Regions from separate parts of the Paenibacillus sp. FSL R5-0914 genome, predicted to be linked through region 2. Evidence: riboswitches for the same ligand, from Rfam matches in the RefSeq annotation. Region 2 holds a riboswitch; the other holds the start of a gene.

Region 1 (5,465 bases), on a different contig from region 2:
GTGTCATCCCCGTGGTTTTAATAACCTCAGATGTGCTTTGCACCGTCATGTTTGTTCCATTCAGATAATCCTGAATGACTTCAACGGCTTCACCACTCCAGCCGTAGGAGCCAAAGGCTGCAGCAAGTTTACCTTCCAGATTCATATTGTGCAATTCTTTCAAAATGTTCTCCAGGTTCCCAATCATGTCCGCGTATTTAGTGGAGCTGCCAATAAAGACCGCGTCCGCTGACGTTATGCTGTTCAGAATATCAGTGGCACTACTTTTATCTGCATCCCAGACCTCTGTCTCTATATTATTTTCCTGCAAGCAATCCTGTATGATTTTGGCCATCTTCTTGGTACTGTTTTTGATGGTGGTATATACGATGGTTGCCTTTTTTCCTTGCGTCGTTTTACGGCTCAATGTGGCGTACATCCCGATATATTTACGTATGTCCTTCCGGATCACAAACCCATGGGAAGGAGCGATCATCCGGATCTCAAGATCCTTAACAGCCTCTAACAGGGTTCTTACATATCTTCTGTGAGGATGAATAATTGCTGCGTAATAGCCCTGGAAATCTTCCGTAATATCAAACCCGGCTTCATCGCTGAATAGATTCTCCACCGCAACATGCGTGCTGAAAATATCACAAGGAAATAAGATTTGATCTTCGATACAATAGGTGATCATCGTTTCTGCGGTATGGAGATACGGTGTTTCTTTAAACAGCAGCGTTTTCCCGCCAATATCCAGCTTATCTCCGTCTTTAACCACCAGGAAGTTCCGGCTATGAAGCTTGTACATTTCCTGCAATTCGGGAACAGCAATCTCGGTGCATACGATCGTAGCATTTGCAGCCTTGGCAGCGAGAGCTGCCAGTCCACCAGAGTGATCAGGCTCTGTATGATTAATTACAATGTAATGGATATCTAGAAGATCAATCATTTCACCCAGACACTCGGCATATTCACGTCCGAATTCCATATCTACGGTATCAATGACAGTTGGTTTACCTGTTTTTAATAAATAAGAATTATAGGTAGTTCCTTTTGCCAGAATCAGGCGGTGAAATGGAACCTGGCGGTTATCGATTTTGCCTATCCAGTAAGTATCCTCGGCGATTTTTTTGAATTGTGTACTCATTTCTTTAACCTCCAATGTTTGATTGATAATGTTTATCAACAACCTTATTTTATTATGGCTGCCAAACAAAAAAGAGGATTTGAATCAAATTATGAAAGTTTGAAAAAAATGAACACCTTAAATTTAGACGATCTAAATAAAGTGATTATGCGTTGGGTCACATTTTAAATAAAAAGCCACACAAATGTTTGCACTTCGCCTTAAAGAAAGAATAACCCATAACAACTTTATGCCATATCCTAATGAAAATAATAAAAAGGTGGATATCCATGACTGAAATACAAATAGCTGCTGTGGGAGATCTAATGGTCAAACGTTATATTATTTCGGATGCTAAACAGCCTGACGGAACCTATTCGTTCAGCCCCCTGTTTGCAAAAGTAGCTCCTTATCTGAAACAGGCTGATTTGACGATTGGCAATCTCGAAACCACCTTTGCTGGAAGTGGCCCCGAATGCCGGAAAAGTCCCCGATCAGGCGGTCCGATATTCAAATGTCCAGACGAACTGGCCCCTGCACTTAAGGAAGCCGGATTCGACGTATTAGTAACGGCCAACAATCATTGCATGGATTATGGTGCCCCGGGTCTGGTTCGGACGTTACGAGTTCTGGACCGTAATGGAATCGACCACACGGGAACAGCTAAATCATTAGAAGAATCCAAGAGAACGCTTATTAAAAACGTCAAAGGAATTACGATTGGCATCCTCTCCTACACAGCAGGAACCAACCGAATTCCTGTACCAGTGAGTAAGCCATGGCTGGTTAACCGGATATCTACGCCCAAGATCATTCGGGAGATTCGAGATTTAAAAAAGAAAGTCGATCTAGTCTTGCTTTATCTGCATTTCGGAAGCGAATATCGTTACACTCCAAACAAGAGGCAAAAAGAGCTGGTCAATCTCTTCTTTAAAAATGGCGCCGACATCATACTGGGGTCTCACCCACATGTTCTTCAACCGTTAGCGCTTCGTGGAAAAAAACAATTCGTTATTTACTCATTGGGGAATTTTGTTTCGACTAAACTAATGAATATTCCTTATACACAAAGCGGTATCATTCTTACGCTTAAAATAAAGAAGGATGAAAAAGGACACACGAGTATAACTAACGTAGGTTACATCCCGACTTGTGTAGATCGAAGAATAAAAAGCGGCAGGAAAATTACAGAGATCATCCCCATCCGCGACGCATTAAAGAGAAGCGCCACCGACATAAAAACAGAGCGGCGAAATCTCATGAATCGAATGTTGAAACATACGACAACAATCTTAAAGAAGGAATAGAAACGTTATTAAAATAGAGAATACAGCAAAAAGCGCTGTTCTACAGAACAGCGCTTTTTGCTCAATATGAAATCGACCTTATTATTCTAGTTCGGCCGGTTTTACAATGGTTGTACCTTTGTTATTCTTGGAATATTTAGCTTCGATTTTCGTGTTGTATGTATCTTTTTCTCCGTCACTTGTCAGTACATAACTCAGATCGACTGTCAGCTTTTCCGTTTGCCAGGTCTTAGTATTGACGAATAATTTCCAAGTTACGCTTTTAGGTTGAACAGTCTCACCATCCCAGAGGTTCTCCTGGTCATAGAGTTTGATTATTCCCTTAGCTGCTGTCGGATCGGTTACCGTGAACTGCAGGACGGTCTGAGCACCGGCAGTGCTGACTTTCATAGATTTTTTATAATTTTTTACCGAATCAAGCATGGAAACAGGATCGTATTGACCTTTAGAATAAAAAGAATCCCACTCCATCTTCTCCAGTCCAATCCAATACTGCGCATCAGGATCGATTGGCTCACCGTCATCGTCGTAACCTTCATCTTCAGATTCATCGATCAGTTCACTTCCGTCTACAAGATAGTAAAACTCCTTGTCATTGGCATATAGACTGTACGATGTTTCTAAAAGACTACTATCAACGGTGCCAGCTGCAGCAAAATTCGGCAGTCGATTAATATCCAGCTTCAGTGTGTTAGTGTTGCTGATACGTACCCCACCGCTCTGAATATCCTGTTTTTTGATCACATCTAAGTGAAAATTCTTTATTGCTTTAGAGGCCGCCGTTACTTTGCTAATCATTTGATCCGCGGTTACTGCTGTTGTGGTAGCTGCAGACACGACTTCAGGATTAGACATCCATCCGATCGTTCCGGACAGCAATAAAGCACCTACTGCCAAACTAGTGCCTATTGTTTTGAAAAAACTTTTCATGTACTTCCCCTTTCAGCCCCTTGCGATAATGTAACGCCGTATAGATCGAAATAATAAAAGAGCTCAAAATAGACTACATATTCTTAGAGCTATCCTTTATGCTTCATAAGACATCCCTATGGCGGCCTGGCGATCATTTCCTTCTGTAGAAAGGCTTTAGACCCATGGCTTTGTGTCATCATCTTTCGATGATTTTACCTTTAACGCGGACATTCAATTAGTTTTAATTAGCTTACGGACGCATGTCCCACCGCTAATTTTATCATGGTTATAATTACCTGTAAACGACTTATCTTCCATTCAAATTCGCTATGATGCTCAGAAGAAATACTTCACTCAAAATGAAAAATGAACGATTACATACGCTTATAAGTCTTATTAATGAGAACAGCAAAGACAGGGGGTGCAGCAAAATGTGTGACCGAGAAATTTTCGAGCTCTATAAAGAACAAGTATATTATTTTTGTTACTACTTAATGAAAAATCAGGCAGATGCAGAGGATATTTGCCAAGAGGTATTTGTAAAGGTTATCTTAGCGGATAAGTCTAAGGTAAGAAACTTGAAATCTTGGATTTTACGAATTGCTTCGAATGAGTGCCACAGTGTGATTAAAAGGCGTAAGACGGGGTGGATGAAAGAAGTACGTAATTATTTACTATCCAGGTCTGAGGAATCAAACCCTGTAGAAAAACGGTTGGATCGACAGGAAACTAAAAAAGAATTACAAGGGTTATACAGTCAGCTTCCCGACAAAATCAGAATGGTAGTAGTCCTTCGTTTTATAAACGAATTGACTGTACCCGAGATCTCTAAAGTTATGAGCATACCCGAAGGAACTGTAAAATCCAGACTGAACAAGGGACTTAAAATACTAAATAGAATGGGTGGAACTCAACTAAAGGAGCTGAGTAGTAATGAATCTGTATATTGAAAAAGATAGACATATTCCCCGACCGGATTATGATTTGATGTGGACTACCATTGAACAAGAAGCATATAAACGTCAAAGAAATCTGAATGCCTCCCAGAATACTCCTAGGCCTAATAAAAAGGTTGTTCCTATCAGCATCGTCTTCTCTTGCCTCTTACTTGTCGCCATTCCTGTATTCGCTAGTATGACGATTAATTGGGATAAAATTGGTGGGCGAAGTGTGAGCAATGCATTAAATAACGGCATCGGTCAACAGTATAATCTTCAAGCTTCCAGTTCAGGAGTAACAATGAATTTGAACGGTGTTGTAACTGACGGAGAAAAAATGAAAATGCTGTTATCACTTGATACTAAATCTGATCTATCCCAATATACTGGATTTGCTACAGAGGAAAACACCATGACTAGTGAATCCGGTGCCAAGGCAAAGGTATACGGTTATTTAGAATACGATCCTGAAAGCCAGAAACTCATTGGAGTATATGAGACACCTGATACATTAAAGGATGATAAAAAGGACTACAAGTTTGAAGCACGGAATCTCATTTTTTACCGTAATCAGAATATTCCCTTACAATCTAATCATCAAGCAGGGGATACAATCGATACTGGAGTTAAGCAATATCCAAGCATTCAAATCGAATCCGTTCGACATGTTTCCAATCAAACCATTATCCGTTACAAAGTCGCTGCATCACCATCTGACTTAGGACGGGGTAACCCACATTTGGTAGTTAGTACTGCAGGTCAAGAGAATGAGGCAATTCCAACCATCATGCCTAACGAAGGATCGGATTTATTTATTGAACAGGTTTTCAATATAACTGAATCAGATTGGAAGGAAGCTAGTCTTCATTTTAGTTACATTGAAGAAGCGAAACGTATTTCAGGTACATGGAAGTTCGATTTTAAAGCAGATGGACAAAAAGCAAGTGAGGCGATTTACACTAAGAAACTGTATAACAGTCCTGAATTTCAAGAAAAGACCGGTATAACCTTAGATCAGCTAGTGGTTACCCCTTTGGATATCCAAATTCTAATAGATGAAAATGATTCGCTTAAAAAAGGAATTGTCCACTATAATACCGCTCAGTTGGTTATAGGTGATAAAACAATCACTGGGGGTTGGAATTTGAAAGGAGATCATTCCGAAAGCTACCAGCATTTATTTCAATTTGAATCTCCGGA
Region 2 (5,465 bases):
TACTTCCTTTATGAAGGGTTGCACTTTGATTTTTCCAATTATCGATGATCAGCTTTCCGTCAATCCAGACACGGACTCCATCATCAGAGGATGCCGAAATCGTATATTTTTCACTGAATTTGGGTTTGAGCTTCCCTTTCCAGCGAACAGAAAAATGATCTTCATCTATCTCCTGTGCAGGTGACCCGCCATGCCAATTAAAATCAATCTTACGATCATCGCGGATAAGTACCGCTTCTCCCTCTAAATCAGTATTGTTATAGTATTCTCCAGTCAAACCCATTGGAGTTACCGAGATTACCGGTGCTATCGAAGGTCCTCCTGTTGTGAGAACGTAATCCTCTCTCGATACTATAAACGAGTCATTCATAAAGCTTTTAATTGACTGTAGCGTATTATTTTCTGTCAGTAATTTTCCCCAGGTCATCATATAGACCCATTTATTTTGTTTCTCGGTTAATACTTCCGGGTTCGGCAGCTGTCCACTCTCCCCGATTCCGATAGGTTTACCATCAGCAAGTGCGAGCAGATCCTCATAGTAGGACTGCTTATAATCGTTATTGTAGATATCCACAGCCAGAACATCGAGTTTATCCGCACCGGGATAATATGCAGCATAAGGATCTGCCCATTCATTCGGCGCATTCGGATTCCACACCCACAGTAGATTATTCAGTTGATGTGTATTTACAAAACGATCATAGACAATATTCCAAAGCGCTGAAAAATTGTCCTTTTTCCCCCACCAAAACCAACCGCCGTTCATTTCATGGTAAGGTCGCCATAAAACTGGAACTCCGGCATCACGCAGCTGTCCCAAATAGCCAGCGATCTCGTCTAGATCAGAGATTAGACTCTTATACTGAGCCGTCCCAGGCGTAACATAAGTATTAAACTTCTCTTGACTGAGACTTCTGTTTACATTGGACCACTCCGGAGAAGTCCCCGGCAAACTCTGATGGAATGTCATGGCTACAATGCCACCCTCTTGATGCCACTCCATTGCACTGTCTATAACAGCTTGTCGCTGTTCTGCGATCGTCCCTTCGGGTTGATTATTAATTGCCCCCAATTCATAACCATGTAGAACGGCATTTTGTCCCGATGTATTCTTCAGCTTATGAACCAGTTCATCTGGACTTTCTAGATAATCATGCTGGCCAGACAGGATTCCTTTGCCACGTAGATTCACCAAATTACTCAGCAGTTGCTTGGCTTCTTCAGAAGCTGATGGATTGCTTGGTATAGCCGGAGGAAGAGCGGAAGAAACACTCATAGCCTTCGGAAGACCCTTAACCTCTCCCCAAGGCAGCAAGGAAAAAATAATAAACACCGGTAATATAGTAAACAACAATCTGTTTTGCTTATAATATTTACGCAAATAAATCCTCCTTTCGGTAGCTGTACTGCCTCCACAGGTGCTAAATAAACATACCTGTTATCGGACAATCGTCTTCTGACCTAATGAGGACTATAGCTTAGTAGCTCTGCAATAACGCAGAGCCACTAAGGATCGACCTGTAATTTTCATCAATCAGGAGACATCCGGAAGATAAAGTGCACTTGCTGGAACTGTCTCTTTAGCTTGACTAGCACTTTCCCACATCAAGCGGACTCTCGCATCGCCTTCATTTTCGTAATACTCCACCTTGACATCATATAGCTGGCCAGCCTTCAGCGTTATATTACCCTTACGTTCAGTACCACTTTGCTTAGTCCAACTATCAATCACGGATTGCCCATTCACCCACACACGGATGCCATCATCTGAGGTAGTGTAAAATGTATATTGCTCATCATATAATGGCTTAATTTTACCACTCCAACGTATGGAGAAACGATCAATCCCAAGGGCGGCATCCGGCGATCCTTGCCGCCAATTGAAGTCGATAATTGCATCAGTTCTAGTAAGAGCTGCTGTTCCCGATAGCTGTATGTTGTTGTAATATTCTCCTGCAAGCCCCTTCGCAAGAGGAATGGCTGCCTCACCATCTTCTTCGGGAGGTGCCGGCGCTGGTGCAGCACTAGGTGTCGGTGCCAGACCAGTATTTAATTTATCTCTGGTCAGGGTATAGTTGCTATTCATAAATGTTCTAATTGTATCTGCACTGTTATTCTCGTAAAGCATTTTTCCCCAGCTCATCATATACGTCCATTTACTTTGTGATTGCTGAAGCTTCTCCAGATTAGGCATTTCACCATTCTCCCCGATCGCAATCGGTTTGCCTGCGGCTAGACTCAACAAGCTGTCATAGTATTTTTGCTGGTAATCATTTTCGTATATATCTGCTGCCAGAATATCTACTTTATCAGCACCTGGATAAGTTAGCGCATAAGGATCTGACCAAACATTGGGAGCATTCGGACTCCATACCCATAACAAATTATTTAATTTATGAACGTTAACAAAACGGTCATACATAATATTCCAAAGTTTAGAAAAGTTATTTTTCTTCCCCCACCAGAACCAGTTCCCGTTCATTTCATGATAGGGTCTCCAAAGCACCGGAACATTGGCATCGCGCAAGCTTTTTAGGGAGACTGCCACCTTATCAAGTTCAGCGATCAGACTGTTATATTGCTTGGTACCTGGTGTAACGTAACTATCGAACTCATTCTGACTAAGTGTTTTTTTCACATTATCCCAGTCATAAGAGGTGCCCGGCAGGTTAGCATGAAAAGTCATAGCTACGATCCCGCCCGCTTTATTCCAGTTGATCGCGCTGTTCACCACATTTTGACGCTGCCAGGCCATCGTTCCTTCTGACTGACCGCTGATCGCGCCCAGTTCATAACCGTGAAGAGCGGCATATTGTCCGCTGGTTCCCTTCAGCATATTGTTAATTTCATCTGGACTTTCTAAATAGTCATGTTGACCAGCAATAATACCTTTTCCTGAGATCGAGTAAAAATAGTTAAGCAGCTTTACGGCTTCAGGTGAGGCTCCTGGGGTAACTGGCGTTCCAGAATTTGAAGCAGCTATGACAACAGACGGCGAAATTCCAACAGTAAGCGGAAGTGCAGTCAGAAACAAGACGAGTGACAGAAATGCGCCAAATAATCGATACGTACGGTAAGCTTTCAAAATAATCTCCCTTTCGGTAGCCAGGCTGCCACTCTTTCGAAGGCCCTATAGCTTTGCGTCCCTACCTTTCGATAGGTTTGCCTTTTCAATTTAAGAGAAATAATCTCTCTTACCGTAAGTATCGACGACAATTAATGATATATTTAGTGTTTTTATGACTTTTTTTGATAATTGAGTCAATTTACCTGTTTCAAGAAATTTTGGATTGGTTAAATAGATAGGTTAGACCTATGAAATGAATTGTTGTAGTTCTATATCATTCCAGTCTAAAGTAATACGAATGTTATCTTCTTCTACTAATTCAGAACCCGTCTGTACCTCTATAAACTCGACATCCGTCAAAGCAAGGATCGCGTGCTTCGTTCCTTCCGGTATACGTACCACGTCCCCAGCCTTCACATTATGTTTTTTCTCATTCAGCACAATACTTGCTTCGCCGCTGACGATTGTCCAAATTTCACTACGCTTGCGATGTAATTGATAGCTGATATTATTCCCCTCGGATATAAAAATCCGTTTGGTCAGCACTTCATTGCCTTCATCATATTTCACATAATCAATAACTTTGTAATGGCCCCAGCGGCGTTCCTCGTACATCGGTCTTTGTTCAAAGGTCTTCAGCACTTCTTTAATCCGTGGGCTCTCAGCTTTATGGGTAACTAGAATCCCATCCGGGCTAGCCGCAATGATCAGATCCTTCGCACCAATTACCGTAATCGGAATATCCAGCTCATTAATCAAGCAAGTCCCCTCAGAATCCGCCGTTACAAAACCTTTTCCTACATGCTTGCTGCTCATTTCCTCTGTCAGCGTATTCCACGTTCCAAGATCCTTCCAGAATCCATCATACGGCTGTACTACAATATGTTCTTCTTTCTCTACCACTTCATAATCAAAGCTGATGGAAGACAATAGCTTATATTGCTTCTGCAATTCTTCATATCCTAAAGGCAACCCTTTACGCTGCAAAATATCTAACAAGTACCCTAAGCGGAAGGCAAACACTCCACAATTCCACAATGCATTTTGCTCGATGAGCTGTTCTGCTTGTATACGGTCTGGTTTCTCTTGAAAGTGACTCACCTTCATAAAACCATTTCCCCCCGCCTCTTCGGTGGTAGGAATAATATATCCGTATTTCTCTGAGGCATGTTCAGGAACAACACCCATTAGTGCCAGATTTGCTCCACTTTCCAGCATGGTCCCCTCAAGCATAGCTATGGTATCGAAAAAGGATGCTTCTACATAAGGGTCAACAGGCAATATTGCTACCGTCTCTGCTGGAGAAACACCTGCCACTGAATAAAGATAGGTAGCTGTTAAGGCGATAGCCGGAAAAGTATCCCGACGCTCCGGTTCAACGATAATCGGCACATGACTTCCCAGTTGGCTTTGTATCATTTCTACTTGGCCGCGGCCGGTGGCCAGATAAGATGATTCTGCCATCCCTGCTTCCTCCAGCTGTCTCCAGACACGTTGTACCATGGATTCTGGTTCACCTTGAGGGCTTTCAAGTACCTTTAGAAATTGCTTTGAACGTGAGTCGTTGGACAACGGCCATAACCGTTTACCTGAACCGCCTGATAGAAGTACCATTTTCATAGAATGAACCCTCCTTAATATATGGAAATGAGCATAATTGAATTGTTATCAAAACGTATAGCTTCCGCTTAGCCTTAGTTCGAGCGGATGCATTTTTTAAAAAATTTATTAGGTATGAACCACTCCAAGGGATTTTGGACTTCCGATCGCTGTTATCCTCAGATTTCCTGATTTGAACCGCCGCCAGCGGTAGAAATCCGAGGATAGCATATGCTTTCGAAGCTAGCTTTCCTACGGAAATCTTTCGGGCGAACACTCCGTTTCTACAGTTCCAAATTCCCTTTCCGTTCTTTACCTAACCAACTTCCTCTAAATGCTTGAACCGTACTGCACCGGGCTGTACCAGCCGGAAGGCAGCACGTTTTTCTAAAGATTTGCTTCTGCTCCTATGGAGGCAGCAGCCAACGCAAGTACTACTACAACAACAAGGTTATCTGCTACTGCGATAAACAATCAGAGTACTCTAACTTTATAAATTGCTTAAAACTTATGATAAGGGAACGGAGTGACGGGGGGGGAATTTTGGAACTGTAAGAGCGATAGCGTCCGCCTAAAAGCTTTCCGTAGGAAAGCTCACTTCGTAAGCATAAGCTTTTCCGGATTTCATCCGCTATTAAGCGGTATAAATCAAGAAATCTGGAAACAACAGCGGCTGGAAGTCCAAACATTCACCGCAGTTGCGACTGACACTTAACACAAATGATTAAACCGCTCCAGCCACACTAGCAGAATAACCGCTCAATCCACCCATCTGCGGGCGGCCGACAGAATGATAAAC

The links. A riboswitch is a leader RNA that binds a small molecule or an ion and turns the genes downstream of it on or off. The one in region 2 is predicted to bind cyclic di-GMP.
Region 1: linked by a shared signal. The riboswitch ahead of MKX60_RS30720 (DUF6612 family protein) and the one ahead of MKX60_RS24095 (glycosyl hydrolase) in region 2 are both predicted to bind cyclic di-GMP.

What each region holds. Positions count from the first base shown of each region.
Region 1 is NZ_JBBORH010000005.1:81,700-87,164, reverse strand. Features, by position in the region: gene MKX60_RS30730 (FprA family A-type flavoprotein) at 1-1,129, opposite strand, end outside; gene MKX60_RS30725 (CapA family protein) at 1,399-2,415, shown strand; gene MKX60_RS30720 (DUF6612 family protein) at 2,497-3,345, opposite strand; cyclic di-GMP riboswitch class I at 3,463-3,554, opposite strand; gene MKX60_RS30715 (RNA polymerase sigma factor) at 3,759-4,277, shown strand; gene MKX60_RS30710 (DUF4179 domain-containing protein) at 4,261-5,465, shown strand, end outside.
Region 2 is NZ_JBBORH010000003.1:167,199-172,663, reverse strand. Features, by position in the region: gene MKX60_RS24100 (glycosyl hydrolase) at 1-1,381, opposite strand, end outside; gene MKX60_RS24095 (glycosyl hydrolase) at 1,535-3,085, opposite strand; cyclic di-GMP riboswitch class I at 3,098-3,177, opposite strand; gene MKX60_RS24090 (sugar phosphate nucleotidyltransferase) at 3,314-4,687, opposite strand; gene MKX60_RS24085 (UDP-glucose dehydrogenase family protein) at 5,391-5,465, opposite strand, start outside.